DNA from 2 places in the Flavonifractor sp. An9 genome. Region 1 is predicted to be linked to the other one. Evidence: predicted binding sites of a transcription regulator. Region 1 holds the regulator's gene; the other holds the start of a gene.
What was found. Region 1 encodes NrdR, which represses ribonucleotide reductase genes. Its sites were predicted from a motif close to CACNANATNTNGTG; they were not measured.
Positions count from the first base shown of each region.

Region 1 (3,207 bases):
CCATCGGGCTGAGCCGCCGGGGTGAGCGCAGCAGCGGCAGGTGCGGGTGCGCCCACGGGAGCGGCGGGAACGGCAGCGCTGCCGCCTTTGCCCAGCTCCAGGGTAAAGTCCTTGGTATTCAGCTTGAAGGTGGTGATGCCGCTCTGGTCAAAGCGGGCCATCAGCTCAAAAATCTCTTGGTTGGTCATAGCGGCTCCTTTCGGAAAAAAGGCATCGGTTTGCACCGATGCCCGTTTTCTTCCTCTTACTCAGCGTGATCCTCGATGTACTTCATCAGGTCGCCCACGGTTTTCATGTTGGGCAGGTCCTCGTCGGCGATGGTCACGCCGAAGGCCTCCTCCAGAGCCATGGACAGCTCCACGGCAGCCAGGGAATCGGCCTCCAGGTCCTCGGCCAGGCGGGCGTCGGGGGTCACCTTGTCGGCGTCGCAGCTCAGGGTCTCCACAATGATATCCTTAATCTTCTCGAAATCCATGGTAATGCTCCTCACAAAACAATTCAAAAATTTTAGTTAAATCATTTTACTTAAAAATTTTTAAATAAAATAATTTAAGCATATTTTAGCAGGCGGAAGTGATTTGTCAAGACTTTTTTTGGAAACTCCAGAGGATAATCTTCAGAACTGTTCAAATTCACGAAAAAAGCGCAAAAAAAGCGCCCTGCGATTGGATCGCAGGGCGGGGGTTGGGGGTAAGTAGCCGCCCTGGAGGGGGCGGCGTGGGGCTCAGCAGCAGCGACAGCAGCCGCAGGAGGTGTCCTCCTCCTCCTGATCGGCAGCCCACAGGAAAGCCGGGATGGTGAGATAGACCTGACGGCCGCCGGCGGTGCCGGACAGGTCGGACAGGGTCAGGCCGGAGAACAGGTCACTGGAAGTGGTCCTGTTGTTCTCAGAGGCGCCGCAGCGGCAGCAGCGATTCCGGTTGTTACAACACATGATGAAGTACCCCCAATCAAAATCGTGACGGGCCTTTGCCCCCCACAGCCCAGTATACGCAGGGTGGGGACGGGAGGTACCGAAAAAGAAAAAAGCGAGACAACCGAAGTTGTCTCGCTTTGGCAGCGGGAGAAGGATTCGAACCCTCACATACAGAGTCAGAGTCTGCTGTGCTACCCTTACACAATCCCGCTATTTGTTTGCCGCTCTCGTGAGCGCAGGTGTTATTATAGCAAACTACAGAGAAATGTCAAGAGGAAAAATGAAAAAAATAAAAAATTGTGGGCCGGATATTCCGGCCCACGAAAAAGGGGTCAATGACGGTTGGGATCACCGGTCTTATCCTGGGGCTGCTCCTGCTTCTTGCTCTGGGGATGCTTGCAGTCCTGGGGAGCGGGATTCTGGTTTCTGGATTTCTTCTGCTCGTTATGCTGGTTCTGCATGGTGCTCACCTCGCTTTCACCGTTCCTAGCTTGCCCCGGTGTTTCCTGATTTATACAAAAACTTTCTCATTTCAGGGATACCAACGGGCAACAAAGTATGGTATAATAACACGACAGAAGCTACTATATTTTGCCTGGGCCTGGCCTGGAGCTGTGTTTCAAAGGAGGACTGCCGCTGTGAGATGTCCGTTTTGTTCTCACCCGGAGAGCAAGGTCGTGGACTCCCGTCCATCCGACGAAGGGTCCAGCATCCGCCGCCGCCGGGAATGTCTGGCCTGCCATAAGCGTTTTACCACTTATGAGACCATGGAGAGTCTGCCCCTGATGGTAATCAAAAAGGACGGCAGCCGTCAGACCTTTGACAAGACCAAGCTGCTCAACGGCATGATTCGGGCCTGTGAAAAACGGCCGGTGGCTTTTGCCACCCTGGAAGATATGGCCAATGAGATTGAACAGGTCCTGCAAAACGACATGGACCGGGAGATCCCCTCCGCCCGCATTGGCGAATTGGTGATGGAGCGGCTGAAAAAGGTGGACGAGGTGGCCTATGTCCGTTTCGCTTCGGTCTACCGTCAGTTTAAGGACATCAGCACCTTTATGGAGGAACTGAACAAGCTTCTGGCGGAGAAGTAAGAGAGATTGCAGGGGGGCGCGGCAGATGCGCCCCCCTTTCGTTTAAAAGACATTTTTTAAGGTGAGCTGTTCCGCCTCGCTGAGCAGTTCGATCTGGGTGACCAGTCGGGCGTTGGCGGCGGCATATTCGCCGTATTCACGGCTTTCCAGCAGGGCCAGGGTCTCCTGGAAGCCGGCGTAGATCTGGTCGGTGTCGGCGTGGCGGAGCAGGACGTGGAGATACACATCCCGTCCCCGCCAGGTTTGCAGGGCCTCTTCCGTCAGGGAACGGGCTTCCTCCCAGCGGTCGGCCCGGGCCAGGGTCTGAGCTTCATCCAGAGCGTCGGACAGACCCTGGGTAAAGCCCCGCAGGGACCAGGTATGGAGCAGGGTGCCGCACAGCAGGGCAGCCAGCAGTGCCAGGGCGATCCACAGCCGCTTCACCGGACCGCCTCCTTTTCAATGACGCAGACCTTGTTGGTCTCATCCACTGTCAGCAGGAACACGTCCTGAATATGGTTAATGTGGTGCTCCTTCAGCTGTTTGTCCAGCCATGTCTCGTCCAGACCCCGGCGATGGAGGGCCCGGCTCATAAGCCGGCCATCGTTGATGAGTACCACCGGCAGCCCCGGCTCCGGCAGATGGAGGTCCAGGTCCTGAGCGGTGGGCGGCTTCTGGGCGGCGAAGGGGAGAACGGACAGCTGGCCGTTGGTCTCCAGAATGGCATACTTGACGGTGGAAAGGTCGGTAACCCCCTTCATCCGCAGTTCCTCCATCAGTTCATCCAAAGTGAAGCGGTTGCGCTTCATCTCGCCCTGGCGCAGTTTCCCGTTTTCCACGATGATGCTGGGACGGCCGCAGAGCACCGCCCGGAATTTGATGCTCTTCATGGTGAGCACCGACAGGGCCATGGTGATGCACAGCAGGGTGAGGATGGGGATGAGGCCGGTGAGCAGGGGAATACCGAAGTCCTGCATGGGAACGGCAGCCAGATCGGCGATGAGCAGGGCCAACACCAGCTCGGAGGGCTCCAGCTCACCCACCTGCCGCTTGCCCATCAGCCGGATACCGGCAATAATAAAGGCATAAAGAATGATTGTGCGTAAAAAGGCAATGACCATGAAACGACCTCCCGGAGATCACGATACCTTCAGTATGACCGGGATGGCGGCAGATATACAAAAGGAGGGAACCGATGAAAAAAAGAACAGCGGCGTT
Region 1 is NZ_NFHC01000009.1:84,114-87,320, forward strand. It holds gene accB (acetyl-CoA carboxylase biotin carboxyl carrier protein) at 1-188, opposite strand, end outside; gene acpP (acyl carrier protein) at 245-475, opposite strand; gene B5G40_RS07935 (hypothetical protein) at 725-934, opposite strand; tRNA gene B5G40_RS07940 (tRNA-Gln) at 1,055-1,128, opposite strand; gene B5G40_RS17465 (hypothetical protein) at 1,249-1,377, opposite strand; gene nrdR (transcriptional regulator NrdR) at 1,555-2,010, shown strand; gene B5G40_RS07950 (DUF4363 family protein) at 2,053-2,433, opposite strand; gene B5G40_RS07955 (DUF421 domain-containing protein) at 2,430-3,110, opposite strand; gene B5G40_RS07960 (metallophosphoesterase) at 3,185-3,207, shown strand, end outside.

Region 2 (3,207 bases), on a different contig from region 1:
CATTGAATCGTGAAACTGTGATATAATACCATCCAAATGTGCAATACAGGAGGAACCGAGCAATTATGGACACCATTCCCTTATCCATGCCCATTCTGATGGACGGCGCTACCGGAACCGAGTTGCGCCGGTTGGGTATGCCCGACGGAGCCTGCACCGAGCAGTGGGTGCTGGAGCATCCCCAGGCTCTGCTGGAGGTACAGCGGCGCTATGTGCAGGCGGGCAGCCGTATTCTGCTGGCCCCCACCTTTGGGGCCAACCGGGCCAGCCTGGAGCGCAGGGGCATCATGGGACAGGTAAGAGAATACAACCAGCGGTTGGTGGAGCTCACCCGGCAGGCTGCAGGCGACGGCGTACTGGTGGCGGGTGACATGGCCCCCGCCGGGCTGACGCTGGTGCCCTTTGGCGAGAGCAGCTTTGAGGAGTTGGTGGCGGTCTACACCGAGCAGGCCGCCGCTCTGGAAGCTGCCGGGGTGGACCTGTTTTTCCTGGAGACTATGACCGACATGGCTCAGGCCCGGGCGGCGGTGCTGGCTTGCAAAAGCGTATCGGACAAGCCGGTGTGGGTATCCTTCACCTGCGACGATGAGGGCCGCACCCCCGGCGGCACCGATGTGCTGGCCGGTCTCATCGTTATGCAGGGCATGGGGGTGTCTGCTTTCGGCCTCAACTGCACCAGCCCCGAGGATACGGCGGAGCAGCTGGAGCGGCTGACACCCTATGCCTCCGTACCCCTGATTGCAAAGCCCTCTGCCGGGCTGCCCGGGGTCTGCTGTACCCCGGAGGAGCTGGCAGGCTTTGTACCCCAATACGCCGCTGCTGGAGCCCGTATGTTCGGAGGATGCTGCGGGGCGGGGCCGGAGCATCTGGAGGCAGTGGCACGGGCCATGGCTCAGGTGGACTTTTCCGCCTTCCGTCCGGTGGAGCGGGACCCCGATGTGATCCCCTGCGCCAGCGAGAAGGAGGCCCGGTTCATTACCCCCGATGTAGATGTGGGTGAGACCATCGAGTGTACCCCCGACCTGATGGAGGACATCCTGGAGGCCGAGGAGGAGTCCCCCCAGGGTGCACTGAAGATTGCCATCCTGGAGGAAGACGACCTGGACATCTTTGCCGAGAATCAGTATGTGGTGAAGGACGCCCTCTGCCTGTGGTCCGACGTACCCGAGCTGCTGGAGAAAGCCCTGCGGCTCTATCAGGGTCGGGCTTTCTGGGACGGTACCGGGGATCTGGAGGAGGAGTTCCTCCGGGAGATGGCAGGCCGGTACGGCCTGGTGCTGCTGTAAGAGGCCCTGTCAACGGGTCGTTGGGCCCAAAAATAAAATCAGCGAAACAGACAAAAAGCGCGTCCCCTTTTTGGGACGGGCTTTTTGTTTTGCGCCTTGACGGCGCATATCAAGATACTGTATCATAGATGTTGTGCAAAGAACCAAAACACAAGATATTGTGTCGAAATATAACGGGCGGTAATCGCCTGCAACAGTGGAGCGGGAAAGGAACGGATCGCAATGACACTCACCAAAATCAGAAAACGGGACGGCCGGCTGGCGGAGTTCAACGAGGACAAAATCGCCGGCGCCATAGACAAGGCCTTCCGGGCAACCTACAAGCCGGGCAAGGAGGCCGAGGCCAGACGGCTGGCCGACGAGGTCCTCTCCATCCTGGAGGTGGAGGGGGAGAAGCAGCCCGGCGTGGAGCATATTCAGGATCTGGTGGAGCGGGTACTGATGGACAACGGCTACATCCAGACTGCCCGGGCCTACATCCTGTACCGGGAGGAACGCAGCCGGGCCCGGGAGATGAATACCCGGCTGATGAAAACCTACGAGGACATCACCTTCTCCGCCGCCAAGGACTCGGACATCAAGCGGGAGAACGCCAATATTGACGGGGATACCGCCATGGGCTCCATGCTCAAGTTCGGCTCCGAGGGCGCCAAGCAGTTCTACGATATGTTCGTCCTCAATCCCGACCACGCCCGGGCCCACCGGGAGGGTGATATCCACATCCACGATCTGGACTTCCTGACACTCACCACCACCTGCTGTCAGATCGACATCAAGAAGCTGTTTGAAAGGGGCTTCTCCACCGGGCACGGCACCCTGCGGGAGCCCAACGACATTGCCTCCTACGCAGCTCTCTGCTGCATCGCCATCCAGTCCAATCAGAACGATCAGCACGGAGGCCAGAGCGTGGTGAACTTCGACTACGGCATGGCTGACGGCGTCCGCAAGACCTTCAAGCGGCTGTACCGCCAGAACCTGGCCCGGGCCCTCATGCTGCTGGAGGACGAGAGCGACCCCGAGCAGGAGCTGAAGGCTGTTATGGCCGATCTGGAAAAGAAGACCGGCCTGTGCCCCATTCTGGCGGGCAGTGGGGAGTACTTTGCTGCCGAGCGGGCGGCTTTGGTGCCCAAGTTCGGAGACGAGGCCACTGTGGAGAAGGCCCAGAAGTTTGCCCAGCAGCGGGCGGTAAAGGAGACCGACCGGGCCACCTATCAGGCCATGGAGGCCCTGATCCACAACCTGAACACCATGCACTCCCGGGCTGGTGCCCAGACTCCCTTCTCCTCCATCAACTACGGCATGGATACTTCCCCCGAAGGCCGTATGGTGATGAAGAACGTCATGCTGGCCACCGAAGCCGGCCTGGGCGGCGGCGAGACGCCCATTTTCCCCATCCAGATCTTCCGGGTGAAGGAAGGGGTCAACTACAACCCCGGTGAACCCAACTATGACCTGTTTCAGCTGGCCATGCGGTGCTCCGCCAAGCGGCTGTTCCCCAATTTCTCCTTCATCGACGCTCCTTTTAACCTGCAGTACTATAAGCCCGGCCATCCCGAGACCGAGATCGCCTACATGGGCTGCCGCACCCGGGTCATCGGCAACGTATACGACCCCGAGCGGGAGATCTGCAATGGCCGGGGCAACCTGTCCTTCACCACCATCAACCTGCCCCGGTTGGCCATCAAGGCCCGGGGGGACATCAACACCTTCTTCGAGTCCCTGGACCGAATGATGGACCTGTGTGTGGACCAGCTGCTGGAGCGGTTTGAGATCCAGTGCCGCAAGCACGTCTACAACTTCCCCTTCCTCATGGGCCAGGGGGTGTGGCTGGACAGCGAGAAGCTGGACTGGAACGACGAGGTACGGGAGGTCCTGAAGCACGGCACCCTGTCCGTAGGTTTCATCGGTCTGGCCGAGACCC
Region 2 is NZ_NFHC01000001.1:98,991-102,197, forward strand. It holds gene B5G40_RS00490 (homocysteine S-methyltransferase family protein) at 66-1,286, shown strand; gene B5G40_RS00495 (anaerobic ribonucleoside triphosphate reductase) at 1,509-3,207, shown strand, end outside.
Region 2: the regulator NrdR is predicted to act here: its motif matches at 1,436-1,449, upstream of B5G40_RS00495 (anaerobic ribonucleoside triphosphate reductase).